2 regions of the Marinomonas sp. GJ51-14 genome follow, and region 2 is predicted to be linked to the other one. Evidence: riboswitches for the same ligand, from Rfam matches in the RefSeq annotation. Region 2 holds a riboswitch; the other holds the start of a gene.

Region 1 (15,301 bases), 1.7 Mb from region 2:
TTTTCAGAATTACTCTTGGTAATTTTTGTTGGTAACTTGCTGCTTGGAACTTATGCTGCTTTTTTAGCATACATTGCCTATAAAAGTGGCTTAAACAGTGTCTTAATGGGACGGTTTTGCTTTGGTGAAATCGGCAGTAAATTATCCGATTTCATTCTCGGCTTCACTCAAATTGGTTGGTATGCTTGGGGGACTGCAACACTCGCGATTGTCTTAGTAAAAATCACCAGCATTCCAGAATCATGGCAAACACCATTAATGGTTTTATTTGGCATGGCATTTTGCATTACTGCAATGATCGGCTTTAGAGGTATGGATTTACTCTCTCGAGTTGCTGTACCAGCCATGCTAATTTTCATTCTTATCAGCCTTTATACGGGCCTTGTCGATGTTGGTGGTGTTTCGGCATTAATCGGAATTGAACCAAGCCAGAGTTTAAGCTTTACTGCCGCGATTACCATTGTCATTGGCACCTTCGTAAGCGGTGCAACACAAGCAACTAACTGGAGTCGTTTTGCAAACAGTGGGAAAGTAGCTGTTTGGGCGACTATGGCGGCGTTCTTCATCGGTAATGGTTTGATGGTGTTAACGGGGGCACTGGGTACGCTAATTTATCAACAAGCCGATATCGTTGATGTCATGCTTGCACAAGGCTTTTTAGTGTTAGCTGTTCTTATGCTGTTCCTCAATATTTGGACGACTCAAGACAATACGATTTATAACTTTGCAGTGGCGGGTTGTAACCTTATTCGTACTGATAAACGTCGTACCGTAACGGTTATTGGTGCCGCAATCGGGACTGTGATGGCCGTATTTGGTATGTATAACTTCTTGATTCCATTCCTGATTTTGTTGGGTACTTTTATTCCACCTATTGGTGGTGTCATCATGGCTGATTTTTGGTTACGTCATAAAGGTAAATACCCATTACTAAAGAATACAAAGCTACCTGACTTCAATTGGGTTGGACTTGGTTCTTATGCGATTGCCTCTACTGCAGCGTATTTTTCACCTGTTGTGCCACCTATAGTCGGTGTTTTTGTTGCAGTAGTTGTATATGGTGTTTTAACCTCATTACTTCAGACTCAAACAAAAACGGTCTTAAACAATTAATGAGTATTTGCTGTGCTGATATACCACGTTTACCCGGCCTTGAAAGCATCACCTTTCGAGCGGGTTTGACAGGAGGCCAACGTATTGTTCGTTGGCCTTATGTGGCAGAAAATGATTCGATTCAACCTTGGGTCAGTGGTGGAGAATTGGTTTTCGTCACTGGAATAAATCATCGTCGCAACGAAAAGAACCTCTGCCAACTTGTCAAAGAAGCAGTAAACAGCAATGTCGCTGGACTGGTCATTTTGACCGGCCCAGAGTTCATACAGCAAATTCCCAATAGCGTGCTAGAACTCGCCAATAAACATCAAATTCCACTATTAGAGCAACCCTATAGTTTAAAAATGGTATTGGTGACCGAAATTATCAGTAATGCCATTGTTCAAGCCAATTTACTGGGAAAATCCGTTCGACTTTTTTTAACAAAACTGATTAATGGTTTCGACCATGCTCCTGAATTAATTCACCTAAGAGCAAATGATTTGGGCATCACTGACTCAAATCCATTTTCTGTTTTAGCCATTCGAATGACTCAAACGGATCTGAGTACAGAAGATTCAACACAACAGTTCCTTCATTTACATCAAGCATTAGAAGAACATCTAAGCAGAATACTCAAGCGTAGAGGTATCACTTGGCCAGTACTCAACCATGAGAAAGATCTTTTAGCCATTTGGCCAACGGCCGATATTGATACAACTGAACTGTACGATGAACTAGAACAAGTTCTCACACTCTTACAGAAGAGCTTTCCACAAACCGTACTTTGCATTGGTATAAGTGAACGCAAAACAGGATTAGAAAAACTTGCTGATGCCACAGAACAAGCACGCCAAGCGTTGCACTTCGCTATAAAACATCAACACCAACGTATTTTTTTCTATGAACAATTAGGGATCGCACGTTTGTTTGCGGCTATTCCTAATCGTGGTTTATTAGCAGACTTCTGCAAACAGCATTTAGGAAAGCTGTGCTTTGCGCGAGATAGTGCGACACTTGAGATGAAAGCGACACTAAACCATTACTTCAACCATTTTGGTCACCAACAACACACAGCCGATGCCATGGGTATTCATAGAAATACCTTGAGTTATCGCCTTAGCAAGATAGAACAGCGCTTAGGCTATTCATTACAAGACCCTTTTTTACGACTCAACTTACAAAACGCCCTATTGATTGAACAAATATTATTCCATCATCACGATATTGAAGAACAGACTGATCAGCTTGATAGTCACAACGATTGAGGTTTCCTATGCAAATTATTAACGCTCGTTTACGCCAACAAACAGAGTTATTTAGCTTACACATTGAAAACGGCCACTTTACCAAAATCGAAAAACAAGACGGCACACTACCCTCTTTAAAATCTGCCACAGAAGTATTAAATGCTGACGGCAACCTTGTCTGTGCGCCTTTTGTCGAACCTCACATTCACCTTGATGCAGCACTCACAGCTGGTGAACCTGAGTGGAATCAAAGCGGTACACTGTTTGAAGGCATTGAACGCTGGAGTCAGCGCAAGCCTATGCTGAATGAAGCTGACATTCGTAAACGCGCTCTGTCTACCATTGAACTTTTAGTACAAAACGGTGTACAGGCAATTCGTACTCATGCAGATACAACAGACCCAACCTTGATTGGTGTTCGCACTTTATGTGCCCTACGAGATGAATTGAAAGGTAAGATAGATTTACAAGTCGTTGCCTTCCCACAAGACGGTATGTTGTCGTATCCCAATGGTTTAAAACTCATGGAAGAAGCCCTAGAAATAGGAGCTGACGTTGTAGGCGGAATTCCCCATTTTGAATACACCCGAGAACTGGGTGAACAATCCGTCAAGAAAATCATCGAACTGGCAAAAAAGTATGATCGTCTAGTGGATGTTCATTGTGACGAAATCGATGATCCGAATTCACGTTTTCTTGAATTTTTGGCTTGTGAAGCCTTGTTCCATGACATGGGCGACAAAGTTACCGCGAGCCACACAACGGCGATGCATTCTTATGATAATGCCTATTGCTCGAAATTGTTTCGTTTATTAAAAAATTCCGGCATCAACTTCATTTCCTGCCCGACAGAAAGCATTCATCTACAAGGTCGATTCGATACTTATCCAAAACGCCGTGGTGTTACTCGGGTGAAAGAGTTGCGTGAAGCCAACATCAACGTTTGCTTAGGACAAGACTCTATCTTCGATCCTTGGTATTCACTAGGCAATGGCAAACTGCTACGCACCTTAGACTTTGCCATGCATATCTGCCAAATGATGGGCTACAAGGATTACGAAAACGCGTTAGACATGATCACAGACAACAGCGCGAAAACCATGCGTTTGGAAAATTACGGAATCAAAATTGGAAACCCAGCGAACTTCATATTACTAGAAGGCTTTGATGATTACAGTGTGCTACGTAAGCAAGGTGAAGTGCTGCTGTCAGTACGCCATGGAGAAATCATTATGCAACGTCAGCCAGCACAAATTACCAGTAAACCTTGGATGACAACATAAAAAATCAGCTTAACTAATCACCTAATGAAGAGAGTTTAATATGCACGGCAGACAAGGCTTGATCGCCTATTAGCTCTGCCGTGTGCCCATGAATCTGATCATTAAACACTTCATCTGCCTGTAAACAATCTTGAGCAATAAACATATCTCCTGCCGTGAAGTCTCGATAATCCCCATTACGCAATGTGATTCGTAATATGCCTGAGCGAATGATAATCAAAGTAGGATCGCCTGCCACATGCCACGAACTAAAGTATCCAGGTTCACTTATCCGATGACGAAAATTCAAAGCATCCATTCTGTCAGTGATAAACAAACCATTATAGTTTTCTAGGGAATACGTAACATCCTTAAAAACGGAATACCCTGTCCCATTCCTATATTCACTCTCTGGGTTGTTATTTATGGTAATAGGTGACGATAAAACAGGAACACTAATCTGATTCAATGCGGATACCTCCTAAGAAATACAATCTAAGAAATACAATAGCTTCATAACAATGGTTTTCTGTATTTGTCATGCACAACAAAGATGACTTTCACTATAACAAATACGACCTTTTGGCGAAGAGAATTTTAATCAAATTAATTTCCATCAATTAAACTTTAAAAAATAAATTGAATTATTTTTAATGACTTTTAATGCATAAAGTCGACATTTTAAAGGATTATAGCGAATTTTAGAGGATTTAATATTATTAAAAAAATAAACATACCGCTTGTAAACTAAATTTAAGTCTTCTATGCTGTCTCCAAATTGTCCGTCGGGGTGCCTAGTTGAATTAGGCTGAGAGATGTATTTCATTAACCCGGTGAACCTGATCCGATTAGTATCGGCGTAGGGAACGGATGCGATGTTATGCAGTCTTCTTATGCATTTTTTCGTGCACTCATTCCCTATGTCGCCTGATAAAAACTGGGTGATATACATGTCTCGTCTTTTAGACAAAACTGATTCAAACACAACTCCAATTGCGCTAACCATTGCCGGTTCTGACAGTGGTGGCGGCGCAGGTATTCAAGCGGATTTAAAAGCTTTTTCTGCTAATGGCGTGTATGGCGCCAGTGTCATTACTGCTGTAACGGCACAAAACACTCAAGCGGTTACTGCGGTTCATCCTATTCCTATTGATGTTGTGACCGCACAAATTACCGCAGTTCTTGACGACTTAAATGTTCAAGCCATTAAAATCGGCATGCTTTTCTCCAGTGATTTAGTAATCGCTGTGGCGAATGCGTTAAAGAATTTTCAAGGGTTTGTGGTGTTAGATCCTGTGATGATAGCCAAATCTGGCGATGCACTTTTACAGGTAGAAGCCGTTAATGCGTTAAAATCCGAACTTATTCCCCGAGTCGATCTACTGACACCAAATTATCCAGAAGCGAAAGTTTTACTGGGTTTATCACCTCACGATGCCTTTGACGATAGCCAATTAACTTCCCACGCTTTCGACCTGTTACAGCTTGGCGCTAAACACGTTTTATTGAAAGGCGGACACGGTGAGAGTGACACTTGCACCGATGTTTTAGTAAGTACCAATTCCGAACCACTCACTCTTCATGCACCACGTATTGCCACTCAAAACACCCACGGCACAGGTTGCACCTATTCTTCCAGCATTGCTGCTTGGTTAGCCAAAGGGGCGAGCATGTCCCAAGCCGTTGAGCAATCCCACGCTTATTTACACCGTGCAATTGAGTGTGCGGATCAGTTAAAAATTGGCTCAGGCCATGGGCCAGTTCACCATTTCCATCGTATGTGGGAAACAGAGAGTCAGTGGGGGAAAAAATGAACACATTTACAGAACAAGTTGTTGTATTAGGCGCTGGCGTGGCGGGTCTTTGTGTTGCGACGGAATTAGTCGCACGAGGCATTTTTCCAACGGTGATAGATCGCCAATTGGAGCCAGGCCCTGAATCTTGCTCTTGGTGGGCTGGCGGAATGCTTGCACCCTATTGTGAAGTTGAAAGTGCCGAGGAAGCCGTGCTGCATTACGGCAAAAAAGCCGCAACTTGGTGGCAAAAACACACAGATGTGGTTGAGCATCAAGGGTCATTGGTATTGGCTTTAGATCGTGACCAAGCAGATCTAAAACGTTTTGCAAAGCGAACTCAAGCTTATGATGTTTTGGATGCCGATGGAATAACGGAACTTGAGCCTGATTTGTCCGGTCGCTTTTCACGAGGCTTATATTATCGTGAAGAAGCACACTTATCTCCACGGGATGCATTGCGAGCATTGAAAACCAAATTAATACAGCAAGGTGTCACTTTTATAAACCAAAATGCGGACCCAGACGTGTTGGCAAAAGACAGTTTGATAATTGACTGTCGTGGCATTAAAGCAAAACCCGATTTAGATGGTTTGCGTGGTGTAAAAGGCGAAATGCTAATTTTACGTTGCCCAGAAGTGCAACTCACAAGACCTGTGCGTTTACTCCATCCAAGAATCCCCCTTTATATCGTTCCCCGTGGGGATGGCGTTTATATGCTTGGCGCAACCATGGTGGAAAGCAGTGCCAAGCAACATGCTTCGGTGCGCTCCGTGATGGAATTATTAAATGCCGCTTATGCAATAAACCCTGCGTTTGGCGAAGCTGAAATCCTTGAAATTGGTGTAGACAGTCGCCCGGCATTTGCTGACAACCTTCCTCGTATTCGCCGTCAAGGGCAAATTATTCGTGCTAATGGTTTGTACCGTCATGGTTTTTTGCTCGCGCCAACCTTGGCAAAAATGGTGGCGGATTATCTCGAACAAGGTATCGAATCAGAATGGTTTGATACCACTAACCTTACTACAACCGAAGAGGCCATGAACCTATGAAACATATACAGGTAAATAGCGAGAAAGTGACCGCTAAATCTGAGCGTCTTTCTGATCTTTTAATTGAATTAGGTTACGCCGATGCCGTGGTTGCAACCGCTGTAAATGGTGACTTTGTTACTCAAGGTAATCGAGCGAATATCCAGATAAATGATGGCGATCGCATTGAAGTGCTAGCGCCCATGCAAGGGGGATAATGATGACAAAATCATTTAAAGACAGCTCAGCAAAACGTGATTTTTATGGTGTGCAATTAGAAACGCCTTTCATGTTAGGGACTGCTCAATACCCTTCTCCAGCCATTCTGGCGAAAGCCTTTGAGCAAAGTAAAGCCAGTGTGGCAACGGTATCGTTACGTCGTGAAGCCAGCGGAGACAAAGCCGGACAGGATTTTTGGCGCTTGATTCAACAGTTAAATGTGCATGTGTTGCCCAATACCGCGGGCTGTCATACGGTAAAAGAAGCCGTAACCACAGCACATATGGCTCGGGAAGTGTTTGGAACCTCATGGATTAAGTTGGAAGTCATTGGTGAAGAAGACACATTGCAACCGGACGTATTTGGATTGGTGGAAGCCGCACGAATTCTTTCTGAAGATGGCTTTCAAGTATTTCCCTACACGACAGAAGATTTGGTTGTGGCTGATAGATTGATAAACGCAGGCTGTCGGGTATTGATGCCTTGGGGCGCTCCGATTGGTTCTGGAATGGGCTTAAATAACATCTTTGGTTTGCGGGCATTACGTGCTCATTTCCCTGACATTCCATTAGTTGTTGATGCTGGGTTAGGTTTACCAAGTCAAGCCGCTCAAGCCATGGAATTAGGAATGGATGCGGTTTTACTCAATACTGCGGTCTCAAAAGCCGGTGATCCCGCCATGATGGCAGAAGCCTTTGCTAATGCCATTCGAGCAGGACAGTTGGCCGTAAAAGCCGACCCAATGGTACCCCGTGATATGGCATCACCCTCTACGCCTATTTTAGGCAAAGCGTTTTTGGATTGAAATGATGATGAAGTTAAGTCGGTTTTACCCTGTATTTGACAGCAGTGAATGGATCGAACGTTTGGTTCCTCTTGGTATTGAGCTGGTTCAGCTGCGCATGAAGGACTGCCAAGAAGAGCATGCCCGAGTAGAAATTAAAAAAGCCAAAGCCCTTTGTGCTCAGCATAATTGTACTTTGGTGATCAATGATTACTGGCAGCTTGCCATCGAACTGGGTTGCGAATGGGTACATCTTGGACAGGAAGATTTAGATACCGCAGATATAACTAAAATCAAACAAGCTGGATTGAAAATTGGCATCAGTACCCATGATGATGAAGAGTTATTAAGAGCATGTCGCCTAGAACCCGATTACATAGCCCTTGGCCCCGTGTATCCAACCATTTTGAAAAAGATGAAATGGCACCAGCAAGGGCTAGAAAAAGTCACTGAATGGAAAGGAAAACTCGATCAAACACCACTAGTAGCGATTGGTGGCATGTCAGTAGAAAGAGCCGAAGGCGCTTTTTTAGCTGGTGCTGATATCGTCGCTGCGGTCACTGATATCACCTTAAATTCTGATCCAGAAGCACGAATCAAGGAATGGCTAAATGCTTGTAAAAATGTCTCTAACGAGGCAACTGTATGAGTCGTTATCTACGTCAAACATGCTTGCCTGAAGTCGGTGAAACGGGACAAACATTGCTGGCATCTGCGCGCGTCCTTGTTGTGGGTGCTGGCGGTTTAGGCTGTGCGGCGCTGCCTTATCTTGTTGGTGCTGGCGTTGGTCAGATTACCTTAGTGGATGGCGATGTGGTGTCACTTTCAAATCTACATCGACAAGTATTGTATCGAGAAGCGGATGTTGATTTACCCAAAGTAGAATGTGCCAAACGCCATCTTGATGATCTCAATAATGACTGCGTGATCACCACCCACTTTACTACTCTGACACCAAGCAATGTAGATGTTTTCTGCCACGAGATGGATGTCATCTTAGATTGTGCGGATAACTTTGCAGTGAGTTATGTACTGTCAGACTACTGCCATGCTCACAATCTGAAATTGGTGTCAGCATCGGCATTGGGGTTTGAAGGATATATTGGCGGATTTTGTGGCGGTCAGCCGTCTCTAAGAGCCATTTTTCCAGAACTACCACAGCGAGCAAGCAACTGTTCTTCAGCTGGGGTAATGGGACCGATCGTTGGCACGATTGGTTGTCTACAAGCTCAATTTGCACTCAACCTATTACTTAATATTGAACCCTCTCCTCTTGGGCAATTAGTGTCCATAGATCTACACAATTTACGACAAAGCGGATTTCGCTTTGATGACGCGCCAGAGCCACCAGATAATCAACTATTAGGTTTCATAGGTACCGATGAAGTGACGTCGCAAGATTGGTTGGTGGATTTACGCAAGATCAATAAACAAGAAGGTGTTCAATATTTCACTCTGGACGAATTTGACCAGCAACAAGCTCAACCTCATACACATCAGCGAGCTGTGCTTGTCTGTCGTACCGGACTAACCGCATGGCGTGCAGCACGAAAATTACAAACTTATTGGCAAGGCGAAATAAAGCTCATAGCACTGGGTGACGATCCTCTGTAATGGCTTATTGGCTACTCAATAAAACTCCCTTAAATCTTTATTAACCAGAATAAAGCGAACATAGATTATGACGAATAAAACACCAGATTATGGAAAAACATTTGCACTTATGCGCGAAGGCTGTGCGCCACAATGGCGTGAATATATTGAGCACGATTTTGTAAAAGGCTTACAAGATGGCACTTTGCCACAGGCATCTTTTTTACATTATATGATTCAGGATTATGTTTACCTTGTGCATTATGCTCGCGCTTGGGCATTGGGTGTCGTGAAAGCAGAATCACCAGAAGAGATGAAACTCTGTGCAGCAACGGTAGATTCATTAATTAATCACGAGTTTTCCCTACACATCCAAACCTGTGCCGCTCAAGGGATCGATGAAGCGTCTTTATTTAACGCCAAAGAAGAGTTAGAAACCATTGCCTATACCCGTTATGTATTGGACTCAGGCTTACAGGGTGACTTTTTAGACTTGATCTTGGCGCTTGCGCCTTGTGCATTTGGCTATGGAGAAATTGGTTTACGCTTAAAAGAAAGCGTTTACGAAGGCCATCCTTATGAGAAATGGATCAACACCTATTGCGGTGAATCCTTCCAAGAGGTTTGTGTTGAAGTGGGTCGATTAGTCGATTTAGCCATTAGCACCCGTATTGGCGACAACCCAACACAAAGCCCTCGTTGGACAAAAATGCAAGAACGCTTTAGCAAAGCAGTTGAACTTGAAGCTGAATTCTGGGGAATGGGGCTTAGAGCTGGTAGTCAAAGAATAGGTAACAAAGGAGCGAAACATGCTTGAATCACAAACCGCGATTCTTTGGCTTGTTCTATTTTCGGCGATCTTTGCTATTGCAGGCTTAGTATTTGCACGTCGCCATCAGGACGGTTTAGAAGATTTCATTGTGGCTCGAAATAGCCAAACGAGCCAAGCTACCTTGTTGACGTTACTGGCAACTACCATGGGAACATGGGTGCTATTTGGTCCAGCCGAATCGGCTACTTGGGGTGGTATTGGCGCTATACTTGGTTATGCACTCGGTGCATTAATCCCTCGTCTGGTGATGATCCCTCTTGGTGTCAGAATTCGTCAACTGATGCCAACAGGCCACACATTAACTGAATTCGTCTATGCACGTTATGGACGCAGTGTTTATGTTGTGGTGCTTTCTATTATGCTGTTTTATCTTTTTATTAGTCTTACTGCAGGGCTTACAGGTATTGCGCAAATGGTTGCACTTTTAGCACCCGTTCCGCTCTGGATAACAGCCTCTATTGTGATGTTATCTACCTTGCTTTACACCTTATATGGTGGATTAAAAGTGACCATTTTTACTGATCGTATTCAAATGTTCGTCATCTTACCTTTTATCCTTCTGATATTAGTTTTGGGCTGGCAAGCAACGGGGGGCATTACACCTGTGATTGAAGGTTTGCAAGAAAAAGCCCCTCACTTGCTGAATCCATTTAACAGTACTGGTATAGAAACAGGTGTAACTTTCTTTTTAGCTGTGTGTTTGACTGGCCTATTTTATCAAGGTACATGGCAGCGCATTTTTGCAGCGAAAAACGATAAAGCGATTCGCAACGGCTTCATTTTAAGTGGCCTGATTAGTTTCCCTATCATCTTAGCACTGGGTTTATTTGGTTTGGCTTTTGTTGGCTTATCTGTACCTGGTACAGGCTCCACCGCTTTATTTAGTGTGATGCTAGGCAATGCGCCTTATTGGTTATTGATTGGTATGATTTTCTTTGGTTTGGCGTTAATTATGAGCAGTGCGGATTCCACTATCAGTGGTTTTCATAGCTTATTTATTATCGATTTAAACCGAATTTTACCTAAGCTTGAGGAAAGTAAGTTGGTTGTGGCGTCTCGCTGGTTGATCATTGTCATTTCTATTCTAGCCTTGATCGTGGCATCGAAAGGCTTCAGTATTTTGTATCTTTTCTTACTTGCTGACCTACTTTGTTGTGCCGCTGCATTTCCTGTGTTTTTTGGTTTTTATAACGCTCGTTATCAAGGCTACCAAGCATTATTAAGCTTGATTGGTGGTTTGGTAGCCGGTTTTATCTACTTCCCAATGCCGGGTGAACCTATTGCCTTTTTGTTTGAATCCTTTTTATTAGCAACCTTGATTCCTGTAGCGATTTCATTAGTGCTGCTCGTATTACCAAGTAAAAAGATGTTTGATTTCACCCTGATCAGTAAAAAAATAAAAACGCTCAGTAATTAGCCGTTAAACTGAAAAATATGATCTAAAAAAGTCGGCCTTAGTGTCGACTTTTTTTCTTTATTATACCGCGACTAGATTCTGTGGTTTGCCATTGGCAAAAGCCACGACATTCTCAAAGGCAATATTGAAGTAAAGCTCATAACTGCCTTGTTCGACGTAACCGATATGTGGCGTACAGAGTACATTTGGCAAAGACAACAATGGCTCATTATCACGATTAGCCGGTTCTATTTCGAACACATCGACTGCGGCTTGTTTATTTGGGTTTGCAGACATCACTCGATACAAGGCGCCACTTTCCACTAACTCAGCACGACTTGTATTTACAAACAAAGCACCGTCTTTCATCTGCTCTAGATCTTCTTCGGTAACGCAAGCTTTGGTGGCGTCGTTGAGTCTTAAATGTAATGAAATCACATCGGCTGTTTGAAAGAATTCAGCTTTAGAGGCCGCGACTGAAAAGCCATGCTCCTGTGCTAACACTCTAGAAGCGTCTCTTCCCCATACCACTACCTTCATGCCAAAGGCTTTGGCATATTGAGCAATTCGCTGACCAATCTTTCCATATCCCCAAATACCAAGCACAGAACCATTTAATACTCGTCCTAAACCTAACGAACCAGATTGTTGCCATTGGTTTTGTGTGAAATGGGAAACATAAGCGGAAATATGTCTGCTTGCAGACATAATCAGCCCCCAGCAAAGTTCAGACGGCGCGACAGGCGAACCAACACCTTCAGATACCGCAACACCATATTGATGACAGAGCTTTGCATCAATATGGTTGCTGATTTTTCCAGTTTGACTGATCAGCTTTAATTTAGGCAGACGAGACAATAGTTCCTCGGTAATCACGGTGCGTTCACGAATCAAAACACACACATCAAAATCAATCAGATTGCGAACCAAATCGTCTACTGTCAAAAAGGTTTCATTGAAAACATGAACATCGTGATCTTGTAGAAGACTAAAACACTCAAGGTTTTTCACACAGTTTTGATAATCATCCAGTACAGCTATTTTCAAGGCATCGTCTCCTAGAGATAAGGTTGCCATTGTTATGGTCAAGTAATCACAATGGCATAAGTAACTTTAAAAATACTATTTTTGAACAGTACCTTAAACTTTAAATAGTACCTTTAAATAATATGTTCAAACACTCATAAATTACATTCAAAATCAGCCCAATCAATAGCGAAGTTTTAAAAAAACCACGAACCAAACAAACGCTATAAAAATCAGTCCAAAAAAAAGCCCCACTCAAGGTGGGGCAAAGACAGAGTAAAGTATCATGTACTTCACAATTGAACGCTTAAAGAAAGCGCGTTTTATCAGATCACACGCGCTCAAAGACAGTAGCAATGCCCTGTCCCATACCGATACACATGGTGGCAAGACCCAACGTCGCATCCTTGTCTCGCATGACATTCAACAAGGTTGTTGAGATACGAGTACCAGAACAGCCTAAAGGATGACCAAGCGCAATCGCACCACCGTTTAAGTTTACCTTGTCATCAACTAGGTCAATCAGTTTTAGATCTTTCAGAACAGGAATAGATTGCGCGGCGAATGCTTCGTTTAATTCCACGATATCGATATCATCAATGGTTAAACCAGCACGTTTCAACGCTTTCTTCGTTGCAGGCACAGGTCCATAACCCATAATCGCTGGATCACAACCCGCTACACCCATACTACGAACTTTCGCAATTGGTGTTAAACCTAGCTCTTCTGCTTTTCTTGCAGACATCATCAACATAGCAGATGCACCATCAGACAAGGCGGACGATGTACCAGCAGTCACGGTTCCGACTTTCGGCATGAATACCGGTTTCAAAGCCGCAAGAGATTCCATTGTCGTTTCTGGACGAATCACTTCATCTACTTCTACGAGGATTTTATTGCCTTCCGCGTCATGGCCTTCAATCGAAACAAGTTCATTATTGAAGCGCCCTTGCAGTGTTGCTTCATAAGCGAGACGATGTGAACGTACCGCAAATTCATCTTGTGCTTCACGACTGACGCCATGCATTTTGCCGAGCATCTCAGCGGTGACACCCATCATCATGGATGCTTTTGCCATATGTTTAGACAAAGCTGGATTGACATCAACCCCATGCATCATGCCGACGTGTCCCATGTGTTCAACGCCACCAACAACAAAGACATCGCCTTGGCCTGTCATAATGGCTTGGGCTGCCGTATGAATCGCTGACATAGACGAGCCACATAAACGGTTAACCGTTTGCGCAGCACAGGTGATTGGTAAACCGCCCAACAAGGACACAGCACGAGCCATGTTAAAACCTTGCTCTAGTGTTTGGTTAACACAACCCCAGATCAAGTCTTCTACGTCTTTTGGGTCTACGTTCGGGTTACGCTTAAATAAGGCTTTAACCAAGCCTGCAGATAAATTCTCTGCACGTACATTGCGAAATACACCGTTTTTCGTTTTACCCATTGGTGAGCGAATTGCGTCGATAATGACGACATCATTTGGATTCAGTTTCATGTAAATTCTCCTCTAGCCTATGGGAAATTATGCGCCGTAATAAGTTTGGTTGTTTGTTGCCATGTCACGCATTTTCGCGGTTGGCTCGTACAACTTACCTAGATGGCTGTATTTGTCTGCAAGGTCACAAAATGCCTGCAGTCCCATTTGGTCTAGGTAATGCAAAGCACCACCAAGGTATGGAGGGAAACCAATACCATAGATCAATCCCATGTCAGCTTCGGCTACTGATGCGACAATATTTTCTTCTACACAACGAACCGTTTCGATGCAAAGCGGAATCATCATGCGAGCAATAATGTCTTCTTCTGTTAGTTCAGATTTAGACACGACAACAGGAGCAAGAATGTCATTAATCTCATCATTAAAAATTTTCTTCGGCTTGCCTCTACGATCTGGTTCATAAGTGTAGAAACCTTTGCCATTTTTCTGACCAAAACGCTCTAGTTCGAATAAACGATCAACGGCATTTTTGCCTTCATGTTTCATACGATCAGGAAAACCTTCCGCCATCACTTGATCGGCATGGAATGCCGTATCAACACCAACCACGTCTAACAAATACGCAGGGCCCATTGGCCAGCCGAATTTTTCCATGATTTTATCAACCACTTGAAAGTCCGCCCCTTCCTGCATCATCAAGGAGAAACCTGCAAAATAAGGGAACAAAACACGGTTTACAAGGAAACCTGGGCAGTCATTCACAACTACTGGTGTTTTCCCCATAGCTTGTGCATAGGCAACCGTTTTCGCAATCGCAGCGTCACTGGTTTTCTCACCACGAATAACTTCTACCAAAGGCATACGATGCACTGGGTTAAAGAAATGCATACCACAGAAGTTTTCAGGACGTTTTAGATCTTTTGCTAATTCTGTAATAGAAATAGTCGAGGTATTCGATGTTAAAATTGCATCGTCTGTGATCTTACTTTCTACTTCTGCAAGCACAGATTTTTTGATTTTGACGTTCTCAACAACAGCTTCAACGACTAGGTCAACATGTTCAAACTCGCCGTAGCTTAATGCCGGAACAATACCATTCATTGCTTTAAACGCTTTATCTGCGGTTAAACGACCACGTTCGATTTGACCATTAAACAATTTATTCGCTTCACTCAAACCAAGCTCTAACGCTTCTGGTCGAATGTCTTTCATGATGATAGGTGTACCTCGGGAAGCGGATTGATAAGCCACACCACCACCCATAATACCTGCACCCAATACAGCCGCTTGTTTCACTGGCGTTGCGTTTTTCGCGTATTTTCCAGCCGTTTTCTTAATTTGCTGATCGCTTAGGAATAAGTTGACCAAAGACTTGGCAACAGGGCCTTTCGCTAATTTAATAAACCCTTTAATTTCAGTATCAAGGGCTTTTTCCATGTCTTGGCTGATGCCCTTCTCAACCGTCTTAATCGCTAGCATTGGCGCAGGATAATGTTTGCCTGCTTTTGCACCAACGACACCACGAACCGATTCAAAAATCATCATCTTTTCAATAGGAGAAAACACCATTGGC
Region 2 (15,301 bases):
AGTTTTGTTGACCCTAAAGGTGACGATTTTTCCATTTACCGTGGTGCAACCTTAGTTAAACCAAATTTTGTAGAGTTTGAAACCATTGTTGGTGAATGTCTTTCAGATGAAGATATTCAACAGAAGGGCGAAGCGTTAAGAGATAAGTTTGGTTGGGGAGCTTTATTGGTAACCCGTGGTGAAGATGGCTTGGTTTTATTTGAAGACAATAAAACGCCGTTTTCTTTAGCGACTTCAGCCAAAGAAGTGTATGACGTAACAGGTGCCGGTGATACTGTTATTGCTGTTTTAACTGCGATTTATGTGACCAGCAAACGTTTTACGGATGCCATAGAATATGCCAATCAAGCTGCTGGTTATGTAGTTGGTAAGCTAGGCACGGCTTTTATTACAGCGGATCAATTGGAAGGGATAATGTATAAACGTTCCCATTCTACTAATTTTGGTGTGCTTTCTCCTGGTGAGTTGCTAGAACAAATAAAGCTTGCACAAGTAAACGGTGAAAAGGTGGTGTTCACCAATGGATGTTTTGATATTTTACATCCAGGTCATGTTGCTTATATGAAGCAAGCTAAAGGGCTTGGAGATCGATTAATAGTTGCAGTGAATACCGATGCATCAGTAAAGCGATTAAAAGGTGAAAAACGTCCTATAAATGATCTTGTACATCGTATGGCTGTTTTAGAAGGCGTTGGCGCCATAGATTGGGTGACTTGGTTTGATGAAGATACTCCCAAGGAATTAATAGAATTACTGTCACCAGATGTACTTGTAAAAGGTGGAGACTACAGTATAGAAACCATCGTTGGTGCTGAACATGTGATAAAAAACGGTGGTGAAGTGAAAGTGTTGTCTTTTGTCGACGGTTACTCGACAACATCAATTATTGAAAAAGCGAACCTGTAAATGCAAGATAAAGTGACTTCTGAATCCTCTACTAACAAGGCTCCAACATCTGGTGCGAAAATTTATTTTCGCCTGCTTAGTTATGTGGGCCCATCGTGGGGGTATTTGTTATTAAGCTTCGTAGGGTACATATTATATGCTGCTATGGAGCCTGCTTTAGCAGCCTTGCTTAAGCACATTGTTGATGTCGTTTCTGATGGGAAAATTACCGAAAGTCGTTTACTGATACCTTTTTCTATTTTAGGTATTTTTATTATTCGAGGAATAGGAACGTTTCTTGGTGGCTACTTTATGGCTAAAGTTGCCAATAATGTCGTATTCGACTTACGAACAAGTATGTTTGATAAACTTGTTTTATTGCCATCTAGCTATTATCACTCTATTCCTACTGGTCGTTTGTTAACCAAATTAACTTATAATACAGAACAAGTGATTGGTTCAATTACTCAGGCAATTCGAGTGTTGTTGCGTGAAGGCTTAACTGTCGTTGGTTTACTTAGTTACATGATTTATATGAACTGGCGTTTATCTTTACTGTTTTTGTTGGTCATTCCACTGATTGGCTTGGTTGTCTCTTATGCTTCTAAGCGTTTTCGTAAGCTGAGTACGCGTATTCAAAATGCCATGGGTGGAGTGACGGATGTCGCATCTGAAGCTATCAAAGGGCATGAAGTTGTTAAAATATTTGGTGGAAGTGAGTATGAGACAGAGCGCTTTTATAAAGCAGCTCATGAAAACAAACGATCACAGTTAAAAATGGAAAAAACAAAGTCGTTAAATGTGCCTATTGTGCAGTTTATTCTTGCTTTTGCTATGGCAATTTTGATTTGGTTTGCACTGAGTCCTTCTATTAGTTCAGGTATGACTCCAGGTGACTTTATTGCTTTTTTGACGGCTGCTGGCATGTTAGGTAAGCCCATTCGGCAATTAACTGATGTGAACAGTACTTTGCAAAAAGGGATTGCTGCATCACATAGTATTTTTGAATTTCTTGATATGGAAGAAGAACCTGATACAGGTACGGTTTCTGTTGATCGCTTGAAAGGTGATATTGAGTGGCATTCTATGTCATTTAGTTATCCAGGGGCTGATAAGCTGGCGTTGAAAAAGATTAATTTATCTTTACCTGCTGGAAAAACATTAGCCTTGGTTGGGCGTTCTGGTGGCGGTAAATCAACTATGGCTAATCTGATACCTCGTTTCTATAATATCGATGAAGGTGAGTTGTGTATTGATGGGCATTCTATCGCGGACTATCACCTTAAAGATCTACGTTCAAATATTGCCTTAGTGAATCAACAGGTTGTGCTTTTTAATGGCACGATTCGTGAAAATATTGCCTACGGTTACCTGCGTGACACGAGTGATGAAAACGTTATTGGTGCCGCTAAAGCAGCTAATGCTTGGGACTTTATTCAAGAATTAGATCATGGTTTAGATACAATGGTCGGCGAAAATGGTGTGCTTCTATCTGGTGGTCAGCGACAAAGAATCGCCATAGCAAGAGCTATACTAAAAAATGCCCCAATTCTTATTTTGGACGAAGCTACATCTGCTTTGGACAGCGAATCTGAAAGAGCTATACAGTCGGCATTAGATAGTTTGATGGAAAATCGAACAACAATTGCTATTGCACACCGTCTCTCAACGATTGAAAACGCCGATATTATTGCGGTAATTGATCATGGAGAGATTATCGAACAAGGTTCACACAGTGAACTTTTAGCGATGAACGGCGCTTATGCACAGCTTCACAATAAACAGTTTACAGAAACTGCAGATTAATTATGTGGTTGTATCGTGTTTTATTGTTCTTGTTAACGCCGGTTATTTTATTAAAAATACGGCGTTTTCAAAAAAATATAGTCATTATCGAGCTAAAGAGGCTTTAGGTTTTTGGCCTTTAATAGAAGTAGACTTATGGGTTCATTGTGCTTCTGTTGGTGAGGTGCTCGCCGTACGGCCACTTATTATTCAGTGGCGTGAACAACACCCTAATCATCGTTTTTTGATCACTACTATGACACCCACAGGGGCTGAACAGGTAGAGAAAACCTTTCCTTTTGCCGAACATAGGTATTTACCTATGGATTGGCGTTTCAGTGTAAAGAGAGCACTTAAGCAACTTAGCTGTAAGCATCTTCTTATTGTCGAAACAGAGCTTTGGCCGAATTTATTAAATCAAGCAAAACAACATAATCTTCGAGTTGATGTTGTTAACGCTCGTTTAAGTGAGCGTTCTTTTTTACGGTATCAAAAGTTTTCTATAGTCTCTCGACCTCTGTTTAAATTACCCGATTGTTTTTTGGCTCATGCTAAAGATGATGCAAAGCGTTTTGAGATGTTGGGTGCCAAAAAAGTATTGGTAACAGGAAGTATTAAATTTGATCTTTCAGTATCTCCTGAGGTTTTACAGGATGATTGGCGTCAACAATTAGGTGCTCGATTTGTATGGACTGGAGCCAGTACTCATAATGGAGAGGATGAAATTTTATTAAGCGTCCATAGGGCGCTTTTACAAAAACAACCTAACGCTTTGCTTGTATTGGTTCCTCGTCACCCTGAACGTTTTGATGTGGTTTATGCATTGGCAAAACAATATTTTGATAAGGTCGCCTTACGTAGTCAAACGCCGCCAAACCAATGGTCAAATTTTGATGTGGTGATTGGTGATTCAATGGGGGAGCTGATGCATTATTATCAGGCTTCAGATCTTGCCTTTGTTGGTGGAAGTTTGGTTAAGCGTGGTGGGCATAATCCAATCGAACCTGCTTTATTAGGTAAAGCCATTTTAGTAGGACCTCATACCTTTAATTTCTTAGAAATTACAGATCAGCTTCTGCAAGTTAAGGGAGCAGTATCTTGTTCAGATGAAGGTGAACTGGAGGAAGCAGTCATTACTTTGGCGGGGCAGTCTTCACAATGCTATCGAATGGGTCAAGCTGCTTTGCGCTTTGCTGAAAGGAATCAGGGTGCTGTTACTCGAGTGCTAACTGAAATAGACTTCCGTTGATCGACTCTTTACAATAAGCGTTCATTATCTCATGGGGTGCTTTAGTTTTCTAAAAACTAAAGCTGAGAAGCGGAATTGTCCGCTAACCCACCGAACCTGATCCAGATCATGCTGGCGTAGGAATCGAGGTAGCAAAGGCTTTTTGATTTAATAACAAAATAGCATCTTGCCGTTTCTCCTGTACGCCGCTCACTTTTTTTAGGAGCGACACATTGACTAAATTCCTGTTAACAATTTCCTCTACAGCCTTTTTGTTATCTTTGGCTGTGCTTTTTTCTTCTGCGTCATCGGCGACTGAAACGCTTAATGTCTACACCTATGATGCATTTGCGTCTGATTGGGGGCCGGGTCCTAAAATCAAAGAAAATTTTGAAAAAGAATGTGATTGTGAATTGAACTTCGTGGCTTTAGATTCTTCTGTTGGTATTTTGTCGCGAGTTCAGTTAGAGGGTAAATCATCTCAAGCTGATGTTTTGTTGGGGCTTGATCTTAATTTAATGGAAGCGGCAAAGCAGACAGGCTTATTGGCAAACCACTCTGTAAACACATCTGCAGTAACAGTTGCTGGTGGTTGGGACGACAAAACCTTTGTTCCGTTTGACCAAGGGCACTTTGCTTTTATTTATAACTCGGAAACACTGAGCAATCCTCCAACTAGTTTGAAGGAAGTGGTCGAGAACCAAGACCTTAGAGTGATTTACCAAGATCCAAGAACCAGTACGCCAGGATTAGGTCTTTTGTTATGGATGAAATCTGTTTATGGTAATGATGTTTCAGATGCTTGGGAAAGCTTGGCTAGCCACACAGTCACAGTGACAAAAAGTTGGTCTGATGCTTATGGTTTATTCTTAAAAGGTGAGGCGGATTTGGTACTGAGTTATACGACTTCTCCTGCGTACCACATCATTGCTGAAGGCGATAACAAGTACAAAGCTGTAACCGCAACAGAAGGGCTTTATCCGCAAATTGAAGTGGCTGCGATGATGAAGAGCGCACCGAATCAAGCTTTGGCAAAGCGCTTTATGCAATTTATTCTGCAACCAGAATTTCAATCGATTATTCCAACTGGAAACTGGATGTTACCAGTCATTGCTCTTCCTGAAAAATTACCCAAGGCGTTCGATAGTGCTTTAAAGCCAACGAAGAACTTGGTGTTGTCAGCGCAAGAGGTAGCAAAAAATCGTAAGGCTTGGGTTAATGAGTGGTTGAATGCAACGACTAGATAAGATTTGTTAGCGTGTTTTCTTTGCGTATATATCAAGGGTTAGCACCTGCTATTTTAGGCGTTGGTTTCTTCTTATTAATAGGGGCTGCCAGTTTGGCGGCTCTTTTGCGTTATAGCGAGTTATCCGACTGGTTTGGCTATCTGTCTCAGCCTTATCTTTGGCGTGTGATACGTTTTTCATTGTGGCAAGCTTTGCTGAGTAGTGGGATCAGTATCTTAATTGCGATTCCAGTGGCGTCATGTCTTGCTCATCGACGGTTTTATGGGCGGGCGTTTTTGTTACAGCTGTTTTCTGTGTCTATGGTTGTTCCAACAATAGTAGCTATTCTTGGTCTGGTCGTTGTTTATGGCCGTACAGGTTGGCTCAGTCAGTTATTTGGTATTCAAATTCCCTTATACGGTCTGACGGGAATTTTACTTGCTCATGTATTTTTTAATATGCCTTTGGCCGTGCGTCTTTTGTTGCAAGGCTATGATTTGATTCCTTCCGGTCAGTGGCGCCAAGCATCCCAATTAGGTTTTTCTCGTTATTCCGCTTTTCGTTTAATTGAATGGCATTATATTAAAAAGGCTTTGCCCGGTGCTTTTGTATTGATTTTTATGCTGTGCTTTTCTAGCTTCGCGGTGGTATTAAGCTTAGGTGGTGGACCAAAATCAAGTACTTTAGAGGTGGCTATTTATCAGGCATTGAGATTTGATTTTGACCTTAGTCAAGCCAGTTTTTTTGCATTGATGCAGGTGATGATATGCACCTTGTTTGCCGTTATTGTTTATCGTATTGCGCCTGTAAACCGTCAAGATGTGAGTTTACTGTCCATTGAAAGATATGTTTTGAAGGATTCTTTATGGGCAAAGGTCACAGATGGCTTGGCGATGTTGTGTGTTTTTGTCTTAATTATTCCGCCTTTTTTCGCGATCTTTGATCCAGTATTTTCTGCCGTTTTTATTCAAACTCTATTGTCTTCTTCTTTGTGGAAGTCTGTTATGGTTTCGCTGCAAGTTGCCTTACCCGCTGCTGCGGTAAGTCTATTGTTAGGTGTCTGTTTTGGTGTTTTGGCTCGATTTTGTGTGGGGCGTAAATATTTGACTTTTTTGCCCAATAAAATTGAGCATCTCGGGAATATGATTTTGATGGTTCCTGGCTTGGTTATCGCGACGGGGCTTTTTTGCTTTTGCGCGATTTTGGCTGGGGGCTTCAGTCGAGTTATTGGATTGTTGTTTGGGTCAATGCTGTGATGGCATTGCCGTTTGTACTTAGAGCTTTGATGCCTGTTTTATATCAACAGGAGCGTCGGTTTCGGAATGTGTATTTGAGTTTGGGTATTCGCAATTGGTCTCGCTGGCGTTTGGAGTGGGTTCTCATTCGCCAGTCTGTGGCGCAGGCATTTGGGTACGCTTTGTTGCTATCTCTTGGTGATATGGGCGTAATCGCTTTGTTTGGTAGCCAAGGCTTGGTGTCTTTGCCTTTGTATCTTTTCCAGCTTATAGGTTCTTATAGATTGGAAGAGGGCGCTTGTGTTGCTGTGGTGCTTATTGCTATTTGTTTGGTTTTATTTTATCTGTCATCTCGACTTATCGGAGGCAAAAAAAATGTTAAACATTAAACTCCAATACAGTTGGGATAGTTTTCATGCAGATTATCATGTGAATATATCACCAGGTGTAACAACTTTATTAGGTGCGAGTGGGGAAGGCAAAAGCACGCTTTTGCATCTTCTTGGCGGTTTTCTAGATGGGCATGGAGAATTGAATTTTAACACTGAATCACTATTGCCTTTAGCGCCTTATGAAAGACCAATTTCTACGTTATTTCAGAGTGATAATCTTTTTCCTCAGTTAACGGTTTGGCAAAATGTGGCAATTGGTGTAGCGCCTTCTTTGTCTCTCAATGCTGAACAGAAAGGTAGGATTGATTGGGCTCTAGAAAAAACTCAGCTTGTTGATAAATCAGGCCGTTTTCCACAGGCTTTGTCTGGTGGGCAAGCGCAGCGTGTTGCGATTGCCAGGGTATTGGTAAGAAATAAGCCGATATTATTGTTGGATGAGCCTTTTGGTGCTTTGGATCCTGCATTGCGTGAAGAAATGCTGAATCTCGTCAAAGAGGTGACAGAAGAGCTTTCACTGACAACCCTGTTGGTGTCGCATTTACCACAAGAGGCAAGTCTGATTGGTGGGAATGTGATCTTGATTGAGAAAGGAAGGGTTGTGGCTCATGAGCCTGTGTCTGTTTTAAGTCAAACGCCTGCACATCCATTGTTTTCGCATTATTTTGGTATTTCTAATAATTAAATAAAGCCGTCTAATTGTATTTGTAGACGGCTTATGGATATCAAATCGTTTGTTTTTGTTTGTTATGTAACGCTCGTTTGTTATGCAGCATGGTTGCCACAAAAATTCCTGAGAAAATAAGTAAAATGCCCACGTAATGGAAGCGGAACAGGCTTTCTCCTAAAAAAATAACAGACAGACTGATACTAAAAACAGGAAGTAGGTGGATAAATTGTCCTGCGGTGGCTGCTCCTAGTTTTTGAATGCCCGTATTCCAACATAAAAAAGCACCAATCGAAGCAAATAATGCCATGTATAGAATGGTTCCAAGGTTTCCAGTTGTTAAATCCGTTAATTGCGTTTCGCCGAATATAAAGAATAGTGGCATTTGAAATAGCGTGCCTATGATGGCGGTGCTAGTGAAAAAGCCAATCAAAGACATTTCTTTGGGTCTTCTGACAATCATCACAGAATAAATAGCCCAGCTAACGGCGGCAGTAATGATCCATAAATCACCCTGTGAAATAGTAAGGTGTAAAAAGGTATCCAAACTTCCGCGACTAACAATTGTAATGGCACCGATAGTGGAAATGAGTATCCCTATATTTTGTAACCAAGAGGTTTTATTACCTAATAGGAGTCGTGAGGCAATTAGGATCATCACAGGCATAATTGAATTGAGTAGCACCGCATTTGTGACGGTTGTTGATGTTAAGCCAATGTATAAAAATAAGTTGTAGTTACAGATGCCTAGCCAACCAAATAGGGTGAGTAGCGGCCAGTTTTTTGCGATGACCTTGCGTTCTAGCCACAGTTTTTTATAGGCGAAAGGCAGCATTATGAGGCAAGCTAAACTCCAACGGAGAAAGGAGATTGTATAAGGGTCTATCCCATTGGAGACGGTTAATCGTCCTAAAATATAATTTCCTGACCAAAAAGCGACAGGTAGTAGTAGATAGATAAACGCTGGCATTGATTGTCCTTTTATTTTGTTTTTTTAGCCCAGTTTTGTACAAACAGGCCGATGAGAATGCACGCTAACCCAACTAAAGTCGATTGTAAAATAGGCTCCCCAGCGAATTGAGATAGCCAAACTATCGACAGTAAAGGTGATAAAAAAATTAGATTAGCGACTTGGCTCGTGTTGCTAGTTAGTTTTAGTGCTTGGTTCCATAAAACGAAACTTAGACCCATCTCAAACAAACCAATATAAATAGCACTCCATAAACCTTCTTTATTCCATTGAGTGAGCTCACCTGTAACGCCAGCATAGATGGTAATTAATGGTAAAGCGCAGGCAAAATTAAGGGTTAGGCCAATAAGGCTTGGACGTTTGTCTTTGGTATTAAGTAACCAGTAAATTGCCCATATCACAGTGCTTAAAAGAGCAAAAGTAACGCCGACGGCATTTGAAAATTCTAAAGAGGTTATTTGTCCACGGGTAGATATGTAGAGGACGCCAAAATAACACATTCCCGCAGCAATATAATCAGCCATTTTCAATCGCTGTTTAAGTATGGGAACCGCCATAAAGCTGAGCATAATTGCCCAAGTGTAGTTAATAGCCTGAGCTTCTTGTGCGGGCAGCATGTTATAGGCTTGAAGTAAGACTAAATAGTAGATGAAAGGGTTAATTGCGCCAAAAAAGAAAGATGATTTCCAAGATTGTTTGGCAAATCCGATTAACTCTTTGAGGTGCCCTTTGAATATGATTAAAGAAACTAAGAAAATCAATGACACTATGTTAGCAACAAGCAGTAGTTGGGTTGGTGACAAGTATTTAAGTGATATTGAAAATGCTGTTGCCACTGTGGACCAAAGTAAAACAGCGCCGAGTCCAAACATTATCGCTTGAGTATTTTTAGGGAGTGTTCTCATTGATGTCTGACTAATCCTTTGACTAGAGTAAATCCATACTGGATAAGATTAAAACTTGTAGAAGATGCCAATTAGAGCTGAATTCACTGTATCGTTATCAACAATAGGACTTTGTTTGATATCTGAGTCATATTTAGTTTGTCTAATTGAAATCATAGTACTTATATTTTTACTAATGGAATGAAAAGCAACAATACCATAGGACGTTCTTGATGTGGCTGGTGAATCATAAGAAGAAATAGTGCCACCTGTTTTGACGGATTCACTTTGTGAAACGCCGAACATATAGTCACTCATCTGTTTACTGATATATTGGTAACTTATTGATGGAATGACGCGCCAAGTTGCGATGGGGATGGGGAAACCTAATGATAATTGACCGAAATAACCATGATGTACACCACTAATATCTTGGGCAAGTTTGGCTGTGATTGGACCAAATCGATAAGAGGCAAAAGCCATGGTGCTGTCATCGCGGTCATTTAATAACTGTATGTTGCTGTTATCTGAATCATCTGGGTCAAATATAGAAGGTGTATATCTTAAGCCCGCAGATAGGCTTTGGAATCGACTTTTGGGAATCAAGTGGTAACCCATTTCAGGGAAATTTAAATAAAAGCGTTCGCCCTTATAGGATAGTCCTGGAAGTAGTTTAGATTTGTCATTCGTATCTTTATATAAGCTTTGCGAATATGTGCCAAGTGCGCCAATGCTACCTTCTGAAAAGGCAAAGAGTGGAATAAGCAAAATTGCAATTAAAATGATCTTTTTTAGCATGGTGGAAATGCGCTTTTATAAAATAGATGTTAAGGATTCTATAGTGCTTTTGTTTAATCTGTAAGTGTTTACTTATTGAGAAAAGGCGTTATTAGAATTTGAGTTGTGAATATAGTGTGTCGTATAAAAGTAGGTTTAAACACTTATTTCATTGCTTTGGTTCTATATAGATTGATTTCGTTTACTTATTGTTCACTAGTGCTATATAATGCGCGTCCCTGTAAATCTATACTCCTTGTCTCAAGGCTTCGTAACAGGGGGAGCGTGGAGACTAAAACCCATAAGGAGAGCTTAAGTGCGTCATTATGAAATCGTTTTTCTGGTTCACCCAGATCAAAGTGAACAAGTACCAGCAATGGTTGAGCGTTACACTAACTTAATCACTGAAGATGGTGGTCAAGTTCACCGTCTAGAAGATTGGGGCCGTCGTCAATTGGCTTACCCAATAAACAAAATTCACAAAGCACATTACGTTCTTATGAACGTTGAGTGTTCTGACAGTGTTTTGTCTGAATTGAACGACACTTTCCGCTACAACGATGCAATCATCCGTAATTTGGTGATTCGTTGTAAAGAAGCGGTAACTGACGTATCTCCTATTAAAGCTTCTGAAGGTCGTGAAGATCGTCGCCCAGCTCCTCAACGTGAAGAGCGCAGCCACGAAAGCACTGACGAAGTAGCTGAAGAATCTGAAGATTAATCAATATTTTTTATTAGGAGACACTCATGGCTCGTTTTTTTCGTCGTCGTAAATTCTGTCGTTTTACAGCAGAAGGCGTTAAACAGATCGATTACAAAGATCTAGAAACATTGAAAGGTTATGTTACTGAAACTGGTAAAATCGTACCTAGCCGTATTACTGGCACAAAGGCACGTTACCAGCGTCAACTAGCGACTGCTATTAAACGCGCTCGCTATATTGCTTTACTTCCTTACACTGATAGCCACTTTAATTAATAGGCTGAGAAGCGCTTTATGAGTGGTTTAGCTAAATGGGTTATGAAAAAACGCTTAAATGCCATAATTGGTGTAATGGTGTTTGGTCTTATCCCAATGATGTTTTGGCTAGCTGCCGCAATCTTAGGGTTGGTGGTGCTTCGTAAAGGTGTAAAAGAAGGAATACCTGTATTAGCTTGGGGTTGTCTGCCAGCACTTGTGTTGTGGGTACTTCAAGGGGATGCAACGGCATTAATGGTGTTAGTAGATGTGATGTTGTTGAGCTATTTGCTTAGATCGACGACATCATGGAGTTGGGTGTTATTAGTAGGTAGTTTTCTAGCTGTTATAAGTACTCTGATTCAGCCTTTTTTAATGGAAGATGTTTTGAACTTAGCCGTTGGTTTGGTTCAAAAAGTATTATCTTCAGAAGAAGGTGTTGATATTCCTGATAGAAATTTAATTTTCAACCAGGCGGTGGTGGCTATATCCATCTTCCAAGCGGTAATTGCTGTTCTTTCCTTGTTTTTAGCAAGAAAGTGGCAGGCAGGACTCTACAACCCTGGTGGGTTGCGTACAGAATTTCATCAATTAAGATTGCCAGTGTCGTTTAGTTTGGTATTGGGTGGAATGATACTTATCGGAGAAAGCTTAGGCGGTTCCTTTATTGTTTTCTCTCAAGCTGCTATACCTGCATTGGTATTGCCAGGGCTCGCTCTCGTACATGGTGTTCTAGCAAAAAAAGAAATTGGGGTTGTTGGACTGGTTGCATTTTATCTTGTGGGATTTTTTGTCCTAAATGTATATTTTGCAAATATCTTGGTTACGCTTTGCGTGATTGATAGTTTTGTGAATATCCGTTCTAGGATTCAAGATAAGCCGTCCAACTCAAGTAATGGCTAATGATTAATTAGAGGTGATCGAGATGGAAGTTATTCTACTCGACAAAGTAAACAAGCTAGGCGGTATTGGCGACGTTGCAGTTGTTAAACCAGGTTATGCTCGTAACTTTTTGATTCCGAACAAAAAAGCTGTAATGGCTACAAAAGCAAACTTGGCTAGCTTTGAAGAGCGCCGTGTAGAACTTGAAGCACAAGCTGCTGAGCGTAAAGCTGCTGCAGAAACTCGTGCTACGACTCTAGAAGGTAAAACTTTTACTATCGCAGCAAATGCTGGTGATGAAGGTAAGCTTTTCGGTTCTATTGGTACACGTGATATCGCTGATGCAATCTCTGCAGAAGTTGAAGTGTCTAAAGCTGAAGTTCGTCTTCCTGAAGGCGCAATTCGTCACACTGGTTCTTTCGAAGTAGATCTACAACTTCACCCTGAAGTTATAGTAACTGTTACTTTGGCTGTAACTGCCGAGTAATTTGTTTATACAAATTATTTGCTCAAAAAGGGTATCTTGCTTATTGCAAGATGCCCTTTTTTTATGGGCGTGATAAGCTAATCGTTCTGTTTTTTTCCGTTTTTGTATGGGTACTCCGTGTGCAATTAAATGATTCTGAAGTCGCTTCGATTAAATTACCTCCTTATTCTATTGAAGCAGAGCGTTCCGTTGTTGGTGGACTAATGCTTGATCCAGAAGCCTGGGAAAAGGTTTCTGAGCTTGTGATTGCTGATGATTTTTATCGTCCAGAGCATCAGCTTATTTTTGCTGTTATTGCTCGTTTAGCAGATGAGTCTGAGCCTATTGATGTTGTTACTATTGGGGAGCGTTTAGATAAGCGTGGTGACTTAGAATCTATTGGTGGCATGGCGTATCTGATTGAGGTCGCGGAAGCGACGCCAAGTGCTTCTAACATAGGTTCGTATGCCGACATCGTACGGGAACGTTCAATCCTTCGTCGCTTAATTACTACTACTAATGATATTTCGTCTCGGGCGTTTCACCCTGAAGGGATGACAGCAGCAGAAGTTTTGGATGAGGCTGAGCGTAAGATCTTTCAGATAGCAGAGGGTGGAGAGAAAAAAGGTGGGCCTCGAATTGCCGCCGATATCCTTAGTGCAACCGTTGATAAAATTGATGAGCTTTATCATCAGGAAGGCGCCATTACCGGTTTAAGTACTGGTTTTACGGATCTGGATGCCATGACTGCAGGTATGCAGAAATCGGATTTGATTATCGTGGCGGGTCGTCCTTCCATGGGTAAAACGACGTTCGCTATGAACTTGGTTGAAAACGCCACCATGATCAGTGATAAGCCAGTGATTGTGTTTAGTTTAGAGATGCCTTCAGAGCAGTTGATGATGCGGATGCTATCTTCTCTTGGTCGCATTGATCAGACCCGTATGCGTTCTGGACAGTTGGTGCAAGAAGACTGGGATAAGTTAATGTCAGCGGTGAAAATGCTGAAAGATCGTAAACTCTTTATTGATGATACTGGTGGTATCAGTCCAACAGAAATGCGTTCTCGTGTGCGTCGTATTGCTCGTGAACATGGTGGCGTGGCGATGATCATGGTCGATTACCTTCAATTGATGCAGATTCCTGGTTTTACGGAAGGTCGAACTAATGAGATTTCTGAAATTTCTCGATCTCTTAAAGCCATAGCAAAAGAAATGGAATGTCCTGTAGTAGCTTTGTCACAGCTTAACCGTAGTTTGGAGAATCGACCAAACAAACGGCCAGTTAACTCGGATTTGCGTGAATCGGGTGCGATAGAGCAGGATGCGGATGTTATCTCATTTGTTTATCGTGATGAGGTATATCACGAAGATACACCGCATAAGGGGATTGCGGAGATAATTATCGGTAAGCAGCGTAATGGTCCAATAGGGACCTGTCGTTTGGCTTTTGTTGGTAAGTACACTCGATTTGAAGATCTGTCACCGGATGCTTATAGAGACTTTGATGATGAGTAGATCTATGGTTTTTTTGTGTTACATCTTGTAATCTATCGTAAAGAATTTGCGTCTTAAATGATTCATTACTATAAGAAAAACAAGCAGAAGGTACTGTATGCGTAAAATGCCAGTGACAAATAAGGAAAATGATTTTCCAGAAAATGATGTTCTAGTATCGAGTACAGATGTGAAAGGACGCATTACATTTGTTAATGATGCTTTTTGTGAGGTGGCTGGGTATCAGCGTGAGGCCTTAATTGGTGCTCCACACAATTTAATTCGTCATCCTGATGTGCCTCCTGCTGTTTTTGCTGATATGTGGGCAAATCTCAAGCAAGGTAATAGTTGGATGGGGATTGTTAAAAATCGCTGTGAGAATGGTGACCATTATTGGGTGAGTGCCCATGTAAGCCCCTTATTGGATGGTGAAAAGGTTGTTGGCTACGAATCGGTTAGGCGGAAAGCCACAAAAGACGAGATTCATCACGCGCAATTTATTTACGATCGAGTTAATGCTGGCAAAGGTTTGTTGCCTCTTTCTGCTAAAGTTTCCTCTTATCTAATGAATGCATCATGGCCTTTAATGGCTTGTTTTGTTCTTTTGGCCTTTGTCGGTTTGCTTTCCAATGTATTGGTACTTCAAACAGTATCTTGTTCTTTTTCGATATTAGGTGTTCTTTTAACTCTGTATCAGGGACGCAGTTTAAATGCCGTTGTTGATGGTTTATCCATAGAATCAAAAAATCCAATTGGTCAGTATTTATATTGTAAAACGATCGGAACGAAAGCTGCGATCAAGTTCGCTAAAATCCATCAAGAGGCGGCAGGGAACACGTTTAGATATCGTTTAAAAGAAGGTGCTAGTCAGCTTCAGAAAAGGGCGTCAGAATCTAAAGCGAGCGTTACAGCTAACTTAAATAACTTTAATAAACAGCGCGGCACTTTTCAGAGTGTTGTAGCTTCTAGTTCTCAACTATTATCTAGTGTTACTCAGGTAGCAACACACGTTAGTGTGGCTGTTGAGGCGACAGAATCTGTTGGTTCCTTAACCAAAGAAAGTCGATTATTGGCTCTACAAACAGGTGAGACTATGCGAGAAGTCTATAAGGACATCTCGGATGCTAAAAAAGTAGTGGCTATCTTGGCGGAGAGAAGTGATAGCATCAATGAAGTTGTTCACTCTATTAGTGATATTGCCGATCAAACTAATTTATTGGCTTTGAATGCGGCGATTGAATCAGCTCGAGCTGGTGAGGCTGGAAGAGGGTTTGCTGTTGTGGCTGATGAGGTTCGTGCATTAGCAATACGGACACAAAACGCCACGCAAAATATTCATACAATGACGGAAGAATTGAAAAAGAATACTTCCGATGTGAGTGAGACAATTGATAAAGGTACTTTAGTTGCGCAACAAGGCGTAGAGAGTGTGAATCAAGTTGCTCAAAAAATGG

Evidence for each region. A riboswitch is a leader RNA that binds a small molecule or an ion and turns the genes downstream of it on or off. The one in region 2 is predicted to bind thiamine pyrophosphate.
Region 1: another riboswitch for thiamine pyrophosphate. It lies ahead of thiD (bifunctional hydroxymethylpyrimidine kinase/phosphomethylpyrimidine kinase); the one in region 2 lies ahead of thiB (thiamine ABC transporter substrate binding subunit).

Annotation. Positions count from the first base shown of each region.
Region 1 is NZ_CM147879.1:3,563,425-3,578,725, forward strand. Features, by position in the region: gene codB (cytosine permease) at 1-1,113, shown strand, start outside; gene AC0L3Y_RS17210 (PucR family transcriptional regulator) at 1,113-2,360, shown strand; gene codA (cytosine deaminase) at 2,369-3,625, shown strand; gene AC0L3Y_RS17220 (cupin domain-containing protein) at 3,639-4,073, opposite strand; TPP riboswitch at 4,381-4,487, shown strand; gene thiD (bifunctional hydroxymethylpyrimidine kinase/phosphomethylpyrimidine kinase) at 4,555-5,418, shown strand; gene thiO (glycine oxidase ThiO) at 5,415-6,449, shown strand; gene thiS (sulfur carrier protein ThiS) at 6,446-6,646, shown strand; gene AC0L3Y_RS17240 (thiazole synthase) at 6,646-7,452, shown strand; gene AC0L3Y_RS17245 (thiamine phosphate synthase) at 7,454-8,080, shown strand; gene AC0L3Y_RS17250 (HesA/MoeB/ThiF family protein) at 8,077-9,045, shown strand; gene tenA (thiaminase II) at 9,113-9,841, shown strand; gene AC0L3Y_RS17260 (sodium:solute symporter family transporter) at 9,834-11,273, shown strand; gene AC0L3Y_RS17265 (D-2-hydroxyacid dehydrogenase family protein) at 11,334-12,299, opposite strand; gene fadA (acetyl-CoA C-acyltransferase FadA) at 12,610-13,785, opposite strand; gene fadB (fatty acid oxidation complex subunit alpha FadB) at 13,813-15,301, opposite strand, start outside.
Region 2 is NZ_CM147879.1:1,869,536-1,884,836, forward strand. Features, by position in the region: gene hldE (bifunctional D-glycero-beta-D-manno-heptose-7-phosphate kinase/D-glycero-beta-D-manno-heptose 1-phosphate adenylyltransferase HldE) at 1-906, shown strand, start outside; gene msbA (lipid A export permease/ATP-binding protein MsbA) at 907-2,691, shown strand; gene AC0L3Y_RS09000 (3-deoxy-D-manno-octulosonic acid transferase) at 2,648-3,919, shown strand; TPP riboswitch at 3,942-4,060, shown strand; gene thiB (thiamine ABC transporter substrate binding subunit) at 4,132-5,145, shown strand; gene AC0L3Y_RS09010 (ABC transporter permease subunit) at 5,157-6,380, shown strand; gene AC0L3Y_RS09015 (hypothetical protein) at 6,317-6,748, shown strand; gene AC0L3Y_RS09020 (thiamine ABC transporter ATP-binding protein) at 6,735-7,433, shown strand; gene AC0L3Y_RS09025 (DMT family transporter) at 7,474-8,385, opposite strand; gene AC0L3Y_RS09030 (DMT family transporter) at 8,397-9,290, opposite strand; gene AC0L3Y_RS09035 (MipA/OmpV family protein) at 9,339-10,067, opposite strand; gene rpsF (30S ribosomal protein S6) at 10,363-10,767, shown strand; gene rpsR (30S ribosomal protein S18) at 10,794-11,024, shown strand; gene AC0L3Y_RS09050 (hypothetical protein) at 11,043-11,906, shown strand; gene rplI (50S ribosomal protein L9) at 11,929-12,372, shown strand; gene dnaB (replicative DNA helicase) at 12,492-13,868, shown strand; gene AC0L3Y_RS09065 (methyl-accepting chemotaxis protein) at 13,966-15,301, shown strand, end outside.